2 regions of the Glutamicibacter sp. BW77 genome follow, and region 1 is predicted to be linked to the other one. Evidence: riboswitches for the same ligand, from Rfam matches in the RefSeq annotation. Region 1 holds a riboswitch; the other holds the start of a gene.
The links. A riboswitch is a leader RNA that binds a small molecule or an ion and turns the genes downstream of it on or off. The one in region 1 is predicted to bind S-adenosylmethionine.
Positions count from the first base shown of each region.

Region 2: another riboswitch for S-adenosylmethionine. It lies ahead of CIK74_RS00425 (hypothetical protein); the one in region 1 lies ahead of CIK74_RS10955 (methionine ABC transporter ATP-binding protein).

Region 1 is NZ_NRGT01000065.1:30,375-36,244, forward strand. Features, by position in the region: gene CIK74_RS10945 (MetQ/NlpA family ABC transporter substrate-binding protein) at 234-1,145, opposite strand; gene CIK74_RS10950 (methionine ABC transporter permease) at 1,171-1,866, opposite strand; gene CIK74_RS10955 (methionine ABC transporter ATP-binding protein) at 1,863-2,897, opposite strand; SAM riboswitch class I at 3,044-3,134, opposite strand; gene CIK74_RS10960 (ASCH domain-containing protein) at 3,404-3,925, opposite strand; gene ggt (gamma-glutamyltransferase) at 4,337-5,870, shown strand, end outside.
Region 2 is NZ_NRGT01000006.1:49,179-57,239, reverse strand. Features, by position in the region: gene CIK74_RS00435 (LOG family protein) at 1-1,091, shown strand, start outside; gene CIK74_RS00430 (VIT1/CCC1 transporter family protein) at 1,144-2,247, opposite strand; gene CIK74_RS00425 (hypothetical protein) at 2,311-2,577, opposite strand; SAM riboswitch class IV at 2,595-2,707, opposite strand; gene CIK74_RS00420 (DinB family protein) at 2,809-3,408, opposite strand; gene CIK74_RS00415 (helix-turn-helix domain-containing protein) at 3,620-4,183, shown strand; gene CIK74_RS00410 (hypothetical protein) at 4,320-4,733, shown strand; gene CIK74_RS00405 (ROK family protein) at 4,768-5,724, shown strand; gene speB (agmatinase) at 6,084-7,070, shown strand; gene CIK74_RS00395 (thiamine pyrophosphate-binding protein) at 7,070-8,061, shown strand, end outside.

The DNA of each region.
Region 1 (5,870 bases):
ATGACGTCATATACGCGTCACGAAGCCATCTGCGAGCTGCTCGACACGGAAAAACGCGTCACATTCTTCTCAAGATCTCGTCATAAGTCACTTCGTGACGCTGTTACAAATTATTCCTTGACGGTACTCCAAAACTGCGCGTTAATTTCAGCTGAAAAATCTTAAAAGTTAAGGTCAGTTCGAACCGAGATAGTTCGAACTGACCTTTCAGTTCGGCTTGGTTGCCAGATACGCTACTTCGCCGATACCGGAGTCAGTACACCGTGCACTAAGGGATCTTCCGTGCTTTCCAGATACTCCTGCAACCGCGGGTCGGAGAAGACCTCAATCAGTTTTGCAGCGTCAGGGGTCTTGGAGAATTTGGTACCAAAAATTAGCTTTGAGGCGAAAGTCCTCGGTGGTTCAGGGAACAGGAGTCCTTTATCTCGACCCACTTTTCCGGCATCAAACTGTGAGACATAACCAATCGCGACATCCACGTCGTCAAGCATGCGTGGCATGGTCATCAGCTCCGCTTCCTTCAGCTTGAATTCATGCGGATTGTCTACCACGTCAGCCATTTTGGCAGTGCGTGGTTCGATGTCTGGGTTCAGGCCGAGCAGACCTTCGCGTTCGAGCAGCCAGAGCGCCTGGCCCTGGTTCGCGACGTCATTGGGAAGTAGCAGTGTCGCCCCCTTGGGCAGTTCCTCGACCGAGCCATACCGGCTGGAGTACAACCCGAAGCCCCACTGATAGAGCTCTACGGTTGCGGTGAGATCAACACCGGCGGCCTCTGCAGACTGTTTCATGTACCACTCGTGTTCAAAAATGGTCGCATCGAATTGCCCCTCGGCCACGGCGCGGTTGGCCTGGATCGAATCCTGCAACCCAACGGCTTCAATTTCAATTCCGTAGTCCGGTGCAATGTTCTCGGCGACGTATTTCAGTATCTGCTCTTCCCCGGCCATCGCTGGTTCGTAGTGGACCTTGAACTTTGTCTTGCTTGGCTGATTGGCTGCGAGTGCGGGCGTAGATCGTTGCTGTACTAAAAGTGCGCCAAGTACGAGTGCCACGATGGTCGCGCAAGCGGCGATGGTCCAGGGCAACTTGGCGGTGTTTTTGCGAAGGGTGAAGCCGTGAACGTGGCCATTGGGTGAAGTTGTCATGATCTTCTCGTTTGTTTGAGGGCGCTTAGGGGCGTGCCAGCGCACGGGCGATACGGTCGCCGAGGAATTGGACTATTTGCACGGTCACGATCAGTGCGAGGATGGTCGCAATCATGACGTTCATATCAAAACGCTGGTATCCGTAGGTCACCGCAAGATATCCGATACCACCGGCTCCGATAGTTCCGGCGATCGCCGAGTACTCGACCATGGAGATGGTGTTCAGTGTGATCGCTGAGGCAAGTGCTGGCAACGCCTCGCGTACTTGAGTGGAGCCAATGATTTGCAACGGGGATCCACCGGTCACCAAACCGACTGCAAGGTTTTCCTTGGGCAGGTCGTTCAACGCGTTTTGTACTAAACGGGCGAAGAATGGAATACCCGCAATAGTCATGGGTACAACGGCAGCCCAGATGCCGATGGTAGTTCCCGTGATCCATTTGGTGAAAGGAATAATGGCAGCCATCAAGACTAGGAAGGGCAGCGAGCGGCCCATATTCACGATCCAGCTCAATGTGGCATGGCTCTGCGTGTGCGGGAAGAGGCCTCGCCTGTCGGTGTTGAACAGAGCCAGTCCCATGATGCCGCCAAAAATGATCACTAAGACCATCACGATTCCTACCATGGCCCAGGTCTCTGCGTAGGCAGGGAGCATCAGGGAACCCAGCTCACTCCACGGGGTATCTGTACCCACAGTGACGCTTTCGGTTGGAAGACTCATACCGTCACCTCGATTCGTGTTTCACCATTGATCTTGTCTGTGCGCAACGCCTGCGAATGGGCGGTGGCGTGTAGTCCCCAACCGTCGAGTACCTCGATGGCTCGTGCTTCGCCGATACCAGATAGCCCTATTTCAACGCGGCCCAGCGTGCCTTCTTGGTGGGCTTCTACGGATCCGCCAAGCAGTGCCACCGTGGCACCATATTCGCTGCCTAATTTGGAAATCCATGAAGGATCAATCTGCGTCCCGCGGTAAGCGACGGTCAAGGCAAAGTCGTAACCGGCTGGCACCAGGTCTGGGTGCAAGGGCAAAAGCTTGGAACCAGTTACCGATTCCGGGTTTGCCACCAGTGCGCGCAGTTCGCCGTATTCGGCGATTCGGCCACCATCTAGCTGTGCCACGCGGTCGGCGATATGACGTACCACATCCATCTCGTGGGTAATCAAGATGATTGCCAGCCCGAGGTCGGTACGTAAGGAAGCGAGCAGTTCGAGGATCTGCGCAGTTGCTTCCGGGTCGAGGCCCGAGGTTGCCTCGTCGGAGAGCAGCAGTCGCGGGCGCAGGGCCAGAGCCCTAGCTATACCCACGCGTTGGCGCTGCCCACCGGAGAGTTCGCCCGGATAGGAATTGGCGCGGTCGGCCAACCCGACTCGTTCTAAAAGCTCGGCAACTCGATGTTCCATCTCATGATGGACTACTCCGAGGTTGCGCAGCGGCAACGCCACATTTTCGGCGACTGTCATGCGGCGCAGCAGAGCCGAATTCTGGAAGATCGTGCCAATGGCACGGCGTTCGGCACGCAAGGCCTTGCCTGAGAGGATCGAAAGGTCTTTGCCATCGACCAAGATCTGCCCACTGCTGGGCTTCTCCAAGAGGGAGATGCAGTGGGACAGCGTGGATTTCCCTGCGCCCGAGGGACCAACCACGGCGGTGATGCTGCCCGCTTGGACCTCCAGATCAATTCCTTTGAGGACCTGTACCCGACCCTGGGCCGTGTCGTAGTGCTTGTGTAGCTGACGGATCTCAATCATTTGAGGGCCCGAAGAAAGTTGTTTGCATTTGTTCTCCCTGGTGCTGGCGCCGCGCAGAGCCCGAGTCAAGTTTGAGCTGCAGACTCGCAATGTAGCGGCGTGAGGCAGCTACGGAATCTTGCAGAACAGTGTTGTATCTACGGACCGCTCCATCGGTCCTGGCGGTAGCACCGGCCCCTCTCGGGGTGGTTGCTGCGACGTCTACGAGCCAGGTCTCTCAGTCGCTCTGGATGGTTACCATTCGATGTCTGAATCGAACAGTTTCAGTCTGTCCGCGAGCAGCTTCCATGAACAACCATGACGTTATAAATGCGTCATGTAGTCACCATCGGTGCTCAGCTAGCAGTAAAACGGGCCATAAATGCGGTACTCACTCGTCATATTTCGCTGAGTGACGGCGCAAGGCGTACATCTTGACTTAAGAACTTAATTCAAACGCCATGATGATCCCCTTCAAGGGCGCAAGGCAAAAATCCTGAACAGCAAGGTAGAGAAAATTATGAGCCTTAAATCTGCTTGCGCGGCCAGACTACCTCGAAGCTTTCGCATACGATGCGTTCACCGGGGATGCTGGTGATTGCCGGTTCCCACTGCTTGGCAAAATCTGCTTGCTGCGTCCGCTTCCAGAACTTCTCGTGCTCCCGGCGCCAGCTAGCCAAGCTACGGTCGTCCTCGCCCTCGGCATAGGCGAATTCGGCATCCACCTGGTCGAATGATCTCAGCGTCACCTCGCTGGTCCGCAGGATAACTTGTGGCGTCCCGGTGCCGTCGCAAGCAATCCAGTGCGAGCCGACCTGCGGGAGGGGTTCGTTCTCGGCAAGGTACTCGTTTTCGAGGCTTGAGGTGGCATGTTTCTGCCCGTGGGTTACTTCTCGCAATAACGAGTCGGCCAGCGCAGGGCTGTCTCCGAAGTATTCCACCACGTAATCACCCGGGTCGCTGGCGCAGCTTTGCCGGTAGTCATCCCACATCTGTGCGGCTGAGGCGAGATCTAACGGTGGCATCTCGGCGGCGTGTTCGTTGCTCATGCTCTTAGCCTAAGCGCAGTCCGGCCACCGCAGTTGTTGACCTCGGCGATTGTTTGAATGTTCCCGTGTTGGCGTGAGCTTGGGTAGCCAGTCTCATGGCGATCGCGGGGTGATCCGTTGGCCTCTTCGGCCATGCAAACGCAACGCGCCCTCAGCTTGGAAAGCGCAAAGCCCTCGCCGGCTACAAAGGTTTCCGATAGTGGCAGTAACCGACGAATCAGATGAACTTGATGACTACGCATTCGCGCCGAGAGCGCCCGGCCGTGTTGGCGAAACCTAAGTTAAAGTATGTCCCGACCTGCGCGAAATTGCGGACAAGCTTGCACAGTGACGCGTGTCACGGAACTCGTCTCGGGGTTTCTCCCGTAAATTGGCGCATACTTCATCCCCACCTTTTCAGGAGATCAAAGAATGTCACGAGCATGTACGAGAGCTATTGCCAGCGTCGCGGCACTCGCACTGGGACTGGGTACTTTCACCGCCCTTCCGGCCAACGCCGATCCCAGGGCAACCGACAAAACTCCAACAGCCAAAGGCAGCGGCGGCGCTGTCTCATCCGTGGACCCGGAAGCGACCGCCGCCGGCATTGAAATCCTACGCAAAGGCGGCAACGCAGTTGATGCGGCTGTCGCAACCGCGGCAGCGCTGGGCGTGACCGAACCTTATAGCGCGGGTATCGGTGGCGGCGGCTATTTCATGTACTACGACTCAAAAACCGGAAAGATCAGCACCATTGACGGCCGCGAGACAGCACCGGCAGCAATACCCCAAGATGCCTTTGTCGACCCGGAAACCGGCAAACCCTACAATTTCACGCCCGAACTGGTGACTAGCGGCGTGGCGGTAGGAGTACCGGGAACTCTAGCCACCTGGCAGCGTGCATTGGATAATTGGGGTTCCCAAAGCTTGAAGAAAGTTTTGCGCCCGGCCACCCAGGTGGCCTCACGCGGTTTTGTCGTCGATGAAACCTTCCGTGAACAGACCCTTGATAACAAGGAACGCTTCGCTGCCTTCAGCTCGACGAGCGAACTTTTCCTGCCCAACGGTGATGCACCCCAGGTTGGCAGCATCTTCAAGAACCCGGATCTTGCCCAAACCTACCGGTTACTTGCCAAGCAGGGCCCCTCAGCGTTCTACCAGGGCGAGATGGCCGAGGAAATATCCCAGACGGTGCAAGCTCCACCCAAGGTTGAAGACACCGAGCTCCCGGTTCCAGCCGGGTATGTGAGCACCGCCGACCTGGCAGACTACGAGGTTGCGGAGCAGCAGCCAACCAAGGTGACCTACCGTGGACTGGATGTCTTTGGCATGGCACCATCGTCCAGCGGAGGAACCACCATCGGAGAATCGCTGAACATTCTTGGCGAATTCGACCTCACAGGCATGGAGCGGCCCTCCGCGCTTCACCACTACTTTGAAGCGACGGCCTTGGCTTATGCCGATCGTGGCAAGTTTGTGGGCGACCCGGCATTTGTGGATGTTCCCACCGCAACCCTGACCGACAAGCTGTTCGGCGTCGACCGGGCGTGCGCGATAAACCCCGAACGGGCCGCGGTGAAGCCGGTAGCGCCGGGCGACATTGAGGGCTACGACGGAACGTGCCCGGCGGCAACCAGCGAACCGGTGATTGAGCAGGATACCGAGAATATTTCCACCACCCATCTTTCGGTGGTGGACCGCTGGGGCAACGTGGTTTCCTACACACTAACCATTGAGCAGACCGGCGGTTCGGGAATGGTGGTGCCGGAGCGCGGCTTCCTGCTGAATAACGAGCTGACCGACTTCTCCACGGCGTATGACCCGCAAGACCCAAACCGTATCGAACCTGGCAAGCGTCCGCGCTCGTCGATGGCGCCAACGATTGTGCTGCGCGACGGCGAACCGATGCTCGCCATCGGCTCCCCTGGCGGCTCCACCATCATCACAACGGTGCTGCAGACCTTGG
Region 2 (8,061 bases), on a different contig from region 1:
AGACCCAGATGGCACGTGCCAGGAACTGGCGTGTACACCGGGTTGATTTGCAGACAAGAGATTCGCTCCTGGGTACCCTCGATCTAGCCGACTGTCTTTTTATCGATTGTGTGTTCTCCTCCCAGGGGCGTGCTCTGGTTGAAGCTACCGGTGGGCTTTGCATGAGTAGTGGAGTGCAACTGCCTTTTGATATTTCCGAACGCGATTTATATACCCCGTATGAACTGTATTCAGGGATCAAAGAAGTGCCCTATGCGCAGGTACCTGACGCGCAGATATACACCTATTCACAATCTAAACCACCGCTGAAATTTGCTACCGACGACACCGCTATGGCTACCACATTGCATGACCACCATATTGGGCAGGCAATGATAAATGCGGTGTACGACGGAGTTTTCGCCAACACCCCGATGATTGGTGTCATGGGTGGGCATGCGGTACAACGAGGAACCCAAGAATTTGCCGATGCCGTTCAGCTTGGGACCACTCTCACGCGTAAGGGTTACTCGATTGTGACCGGTGGGGGCCCCGGTGCGATGGAAGCAGCTAATGCAGGTGCTTGGCTTGCCGATTATGAGCCCCAAGACATCGTTGCCGCCTTGGATATTTTGGCGCAGGCACCCGACGCTATCCGCCATCGCACTATGTGGGCGCGCGCGGCGGTACGAGTGCGTGAGCAATTTCCTAGCAAGAATCATTCGTTGGGCGTGCCCACCTGGTTCTATGGACATGAGCCACCAAACCTCTTTGCCACACATATTGCCAAGTTCTTCACGAATTCCATTCGCGAAGCGATCTTGCTCGAACAATCAAACGGCGGAATCATAGTGTTGCCAGGCGCTGCCGGGACCGTCCAAGAAATATTCCAAGATGCCTGCGAGAACTATTATGCGACCGGTGCGCGCGTCACCCCTATCGTTTTGGTCGGAGAAAAACATTGGCGCGAAGAACTACCGGTCTGGCCACTGCTCCAAGCGCTGGCAGTTGGCCGGGCCATGGAAGACCGAATTGCGTTGGTAGACACCGTGGACGAAGCGGTCGCATTCATTGAAACCATGACCCCGTTGCGTCGCCGCACACGGTTCTAAAAAAGCTTCTGGCCGCAGCCACCTTGGGCGGCGGCCAGATAGGCAGTGAGCGCTACGCTACCGAGGTTCCAAAGAGCAGACCCAGACAGTACGTAACCGCAGCAGCACCCAAACCAATGGCGAGCTGGCGCATGCCACGTTTTACTGGGGAAGCCCCGGAGAGCAAACCAACGATACCTCCGGTGAGAAGCAACGCAATGCCGACCAAGACCACGGCAACAATCACCGCAGGAAGACCGGAGAGTCCAAAGATATAGGGAAGAATTGGGATGACTGCGCCAGAGGCAAAGAACATAAAGGAAGACATGGCCGCTCCCGGAGCCGAACCAAGTTCCTCATGTTCGCGTTCAAGTTCAGCCGAGCGCACTTCCGGGTGGAGCGAGAACGAGGGGTTGCAGTCACAGGTGAACAGACCCATGCGTTCGGCGGCACGGTGCTCTGCATCCTCATCATTCATTCCTCGGGCCTTATAAATCAAGACCAATTCGTTCGCGTCCAAATCTAGATTCTGAGCCGCAGAGAGTGTGACCTGAGTGGGACGTGATGCGGAGAGCAGCTCGCGCTGGGAACGCACCGAGACGAACTCGCCGGCTGCCATGGACAGCGCACCTGCCAGCAAACCGGCAATACCGGAGAAGAGCACAAACGAAGACGCCACCCCGGTAGCGCCAATACCCATAACCAACGCCAAATTTGAAACGAGACCATCGTTGGCTCCGAAAACTGCTGCGCGGAAGTTGCCAGATAGTCGGGTGCGACCCGCGGTTGCCAAGGCCCGAACAACCTCCTCATGGACCTGTTCATCTGCAGCCATTTGCGGGGCCGCATCTTGATCGGTGGCGTAAGGAGAATTTCCTTCGGCGCGCTGGGCTAGCGCCAGGACAAAGACGGAACCAAAATGGCGGGCCATGAAACGCAACATAGTCCGTCGCAACGAGGGGCGGACCGGGCGGGCGTGTTCGCCTAGTTTTGCACGCCAGTAGTTTTCATGGCGTTCTTCGGCTTCCGCCAGTCCGCGCAGAATCTGGTGTTCTTGCCCGGTGCGTTTTACCGCTAGTTCACGGTAAATCGCACCTTCGGCGACTTCGTCGGCCATATATTTACGCCAACGACGTATTTGTACCTTGGTGGGCTGGGGTGTTGAGCTTTGGGTCATCACGGGGATGAGTCTCCTGAGACAGAGTGGATCTAGCGGGCAGGCTAATGATCCGAGGTAGGTTCAACTGTTCAGTTTAGTGAGCGAAGTGAAAGCTGGGAATTTGGCAAGGCTAAATACGTGGGGGATACCGTGATTATGCCCGGTGACGGCGATAAAAACAGAGAGTTCTTCTCGGGACACATCAAAACTGGGGGTTCGTACGGTACGAGTCAGGGATTCGGCCAGCCGTCGAGGATTGGTGACAAAATAACTAACCCAGAGACCATGCAGTGGAAACTGCACTTGACCGGTTTGCAGATCGATAATCGGAAGAACATTGATACTCATGGCAACACGTACCCTCAAGAGAGCTCTTGCCCGCAGCCGGTCGGCGCACGGACCGCTTCTTCATCCGAACCACCCATGAACCTGGGGTTGGTGCGCGGCCAGTCGGAGCTTGGCGCCGCATCTCGTGAAGCAACATTACGATGCTACACCGACGCCAGCTGCGCCCACGTAGTGCTACGTAATACTAGGTTTACCGGCCCTGCGCTCGCCGAGGACGAACCGCTCAGCGCTCTACTTACGCTGGACTACCTCTTGCGAAAGCTGTTGCAAATGCGAATATTGCTCTTGCCATTGAGCGGAACTGTAACTTGGGAGATTTAGAGCCTGTTCACGAAGGCCGACCTGACCGTCGAGCAGCTCACGAACTATATCAAGCTGTCCGGCGTGCCTGGAGGTCTCCGCGATCATATGCACGATGAGATGTTCTACGGTGCTGTGGCGATGAATGGACCACCAAGGGATGACGGCCGGAGAAGCTAACTCTAAATTATCCAACGCCGCTTCGGCGAAGGCGACGGATTTTCGGTACAGCTCTAGCACGTCTTGAACCGAATAATCTGCCGGAGGCAAAAAATCGATTTGTGAATCCTCACTTTGCAGCAATTCGAGTACATGATCATCGTTAGGGAGTAGCCCCAAGCATTCACCAAAGTAACCATATTCGGTCACAGCTAGGTGGTGCACGATGCCAAGCATATGGGTGCCGGTAGGCGTCATCGGACGGCGGGCCAATTCTTCGCTCAGCGCCTCGCACTTCCAAAGCACGGTGCTACGTGCCTCATTTAAATAGGCGCGAAGCCTTTGGGCGGACGGATCATTGATGGTGTCCATGCGCCGAGTCTAATTTCAGTCGCGTCCAATGGACAGGGCTGAAACGACATTAAGATCGTGAGGTTATCTGAACAGCGACTGCTTAAGTCGGGGCCCGGTTGCATATTGGTAAACTTGCCCAATGTAAGGGTCGGATCAGAATGGTTTGGCCACATCTGTGACCGAGGACCACCAACCCGTGGCGTCTTGGCAACAAAAATGGTGGGAGCTCATGAAAACACTGCCCGTAGAACCCACCGGCGCAGCGATCAATATTGGCGCCCGTTTGCGAGGCGTACGACAAACGCGCCGGCTAACAATCGACCAAGTCGCCGAAATGTCTGGGCTGACTAAAGGTTTCTTGTCTCGGGTCGAACGGGACCTGACAAGCCCATCCGTGTCGACATTGCTCAAGCTCTGCGATGTGTTGGGAATAGAAATTGGCCAACTTTTTTCTGTGCCCGAAACAAAACTAGTCAGGCTTCAAGAAGCACCACGCATTGCCCTAGGTGGTGAGGGAATCACCGAACAACTTGTCACCCCACGCACCGAAACACGTGTGCAAATGATTAGGGCCGAGGTTGCGCCACAGGGTTCGGGTGAAGCCGAACTATATTCGGTGGACTGCAAGGTGGAAGTGCTTCATGTGATTTCTGGCGGATTCACTTTGGTGTTGCCCGAGGACCGTATCGAATTGCACGCAGGAGATACCGTGACTTTTCCGGGCCGCGAGCCACACAGCTGGGAAAATACGACTGATCAGACAGCCGTAGTCACGTGGACTCTCTTACTCTGAATGACAGTGAGCGGTTCGTTCGGGAAAATTTTAGCCACGAGCGGCTGACCGTTTTAGCTAGATAAATTTCAAAGCGTATCCTTGAAATAGTGTCAACAACGTTAATCGACGCCGCTAAATAACCGAAGGGAGCTCCGTGACGGAAAGTGAGCCACGGGCTGAACAGTCGGAACTACGCTCTGCCAATTGGTGGATGTCTGCAATTCTCGGTGTCCTCATTGGTGTGACCATGACGTTGATTCGCACCCAACGTAATTTTTTCATTCTAGGTGCCGCGATTCTTGCCGGCGTAATCTTAGTGTTGGGACTTCGCACTATTTATCGGCGCTCACGCTACCCACAGATGGCTCAGGCTAAAACTTCATGGGTTTATGGGCTTTGGGCCGTGTTGTTGCTGGTGCTTGCTGGCCCGGTACAGCTCATATACGTGGCGGACGAACTCGACGAAATTGCCATCAAGTCGTTAGTTCTCTCGGTGGGTTTCACCCTGGGGTTCCATGAAGTGGACCGGGCCATAGTTGATAGCAGTAAGAAGTCCTTCAAAGCTTAAACGCTAGGCAGTGCTCACTCATAGGGAGGATGCGATGTCCGCCGAGAACCTCGCGATCGGAATCGACATCGGGGGAACTAAAATTGCCGGGGGCATAGTAGATGGTAATGGCCAGATCCTGCGCCGAAGTTTCCGTCCCACTCCGGGGCAGAATGCAGCCTTGACCGAAGATGCTATCGCCGCCGTAGTTAACGAGCTGAGCGATGGTAACCAGCAGCTACCAGTAGGTATCGGAGCCGCCGGGTGGATCAATCGCAGTGGCTCTCACGTTCTTTTCTCGCCTCATCTTGCCTGGCGCGATGAGCCGGTGCTAGAACGTCTCGAAGCAAAAATGAACCGCAAGATCACCTTAAACAATGACGCGGATGCCGCTGGATGGGCGGAACACCGTTTTGGTGCCGCGCGCGGCGAAGAGCTCAGCGTTTGCCTAACGCTCGGCACCGGCATTGGCGGCGCAATTATTTTTGATAATCGAATTTTACGGGGCAGCTTTGGTGTTGCCGGCGAGTTCGGTCATCAAACCTTAGTAGTCGAGGGGCATCGTTGCCCCTGTGGCAACCGTGGGTGTTGGGAGCAATATGCCTCAGGTAACGCGCTGGGACGCGAAGCCGCAGAGCTTGTCCGGCTCAATTCTCCCCGAGCGCATAATCTTCGTGAGGCCTGCTCCGCGGACCCAGCGCTGGTCACGGGCGCGATGGTGACATCTTTGGCCGCTAATGGCGACCTCGCCTGTATGGAACTCATTGAAGAGATGGGACATTGGTTGGGATTGGGAATCTCAAACCTTGCAGCAGTTCTGGATCCTGGTGTCGTGGTGATTGGAGGGGGACTGGGATCCGCTTCTACTTCCCTGATTGCAACGGCCGAGGCGACGTACCGCAAACTCCTTCCGGGACGTGGATACCGCCCCTACGCCCGCATTGTCCGTGCGCAACTCGGCGCGGATGCAGGGTTGATCGGTGCCGCGGATTTAGCACGACATGACCGCTAAATAGCTTACAGCTGGGCAAAACGGCCAGTAGTTCAGATGTGTTATCCAAGATGGAATCTCAGTCTTTTCGCAGGGTGATCCACCTCGTTTTCCCGAAAGGTGTGGTCGTGGCGTCGACTGCGTGACGAGCAGAATTTTCCAAAGCAGGAAATTATGAACGTGGCTAAAAATTTACCTAGTTGAGTGTTTGAGAGTCTCACTTTCCGTTAGAACGGGAGGGTGGGGCTCTCATTCTTCACAAACGTGCCTCATTATGGACGAATACACCTTGACGGTAGGCGTGCCAATAAATAGCATGGGAGGAAACTCATGTTTCATATTAGGCAACTCTTGATTGGGTGTGCCGGGAGGAAGCGTTCATGAAAGAAGTACGGATCGAAGAAAATGGGAACATCGGCCCCATCAATGCCGCCGTCATTCCCCGTTACGCAGGCGGTGGAACCTACGCACGGTTGCCACGCCTAGATCAGGTATCAAAGTCCGATATTAAAATTGTTGGCGTTCCCTTTGACACCGGTGTTTCTTACCGCCCTGGGGCCCGCTTCGGCGCAAACCACGTGCGTGAATCGTCGCGATTGATCCGTCCCTATAACCCAGCCGTCGACGTTTCACCTTTCGCTTTGAGCCAGGTCTCCGACGCTGGAGATATGGCAGTCAACCCGTTCAATATCAATGAAGCCATTGAAACAATCGAACACAACGCACTAGAACTGACCGAGGATGGTGCAACTTTGGTGACTATCGGTGGTGATCACACCATTGCGCTGCCTTTACTGCGTGCCGCTTCGCAGCGCGCTGGGGCACCGGTAGCAATGTTGCACTTCGATGCGCACTTGGACACCTGGGATACCTACTTCGGCGCCGAATATACCCACGGCACACCATTCCGTCGCGCTGTCGAGGAGGGCATCCTCGATACTGAGGCGATCTGCCATGTGGGAACCCGCGGTCCTCTCTACGGTAAGAAAGACCTCGAAGATGACAAGCGTTTCGGTTTTGGCATCGTTACAAGCTCAGATGTCTACTATCAGGGCGTTAAAGAAATTGTTGCTAAACTGCGTGATCGTATCGGCAATCGTCCGCTCTATATCTCAGTAGATATCGACGTTCTTGACCCAGCACATGCGCCTGGCACCGGCACGCCAGAAGCCGGCGGTATTACTAGCCGCGAACTGTTGGAAATCTTGCGCGGCTTGCGTGGACTGAAAATTGTGGGCGCCGATATTGTTGAGGTGGCACCTGCCTATGATCATGCAGAGCTCACAGGCGTTGCTGCCTCGCACGTCACCTATGACCTGATCAGCCTGATCAGTGAATACCGTCAGCTGAATGGACAGAACAACTAATGAGCAACGAAGTGCAGCGTAACGGTGGTGACCTCGTTGTTGAAACGCTCAGTGCTCTCGGAGCTAAAACGGTCTTCGGGATTCCCGGGCAACATGCGTTGGGTCTTTTTGACGCGTTGTCTCGTTCCAATCTGCAGTTCATTTCTTCGCGGGTGGAAAACAACTCTGCATTCGCCGCGGATGGTTATAGCCGCGCCACCGGTGAGGTAGGAGTACTTTTCCTTTCCACGGGCCCCGGAGCACTGACCTCTCTGGCAGGGTTGCAGGAAGCCTATGCCACCGGTGTGCCAATGGTGGTTATTGCAAGCCAGATCCCGCTGGATGGCTTAGGTGCACGACGTAAAGGCATGTTGCACCAACTTGATGACCAGAAGGCCTCGGCTGCGAACGTCACCAAGTTCCAGCAAACGGTGCATCACGCCTCCGGCATACCTTCGGCGATCCAAGACGCTTGGGCGCAGGCGGTAACCGTGCCAATGGGGCCGGTGTGGGTTGAAGTGCCGCAGGACGTCTTACTGGCACCGGTCTTTGTTCCACCCGTGCATGATGCCTTGGCCGAGGCTTATGAGCACCCACCCCGGGTAGAACTGATTGACGAGGCAGTTCGCTGGCTCTCAGATGCTAAACGACCAGTCATCGTCGCCGGTGGTGGAGTGCGACGGGCCGGAGCGGAAAGCGAACTGCTCCAGGTCGCCGAGAAGCTTAATGCCCCAGTGCTGTGTACTCCTGGAGGTAACGGTGCGTTCCCATGGGAACATGAGCTTTCTTTGCAGTCTTGGGTAGAAGACCGATACGTCACCGAGGTCTTGGAAGACGCAGACGTCTTGGTCGTTGTGGGCTCATCACTGGGCGAAGTGTCCAGTAACTACTTCACTCTGGCTCCTCGTGGACACATGATTCAAATCGATGCCGAGCCACGGGTGCTTGAGTCAAACACCCCGGCCCTGGGAATCCGCGCTGATGCCAAGACTGCTTTGGAATTCCTGGTCTC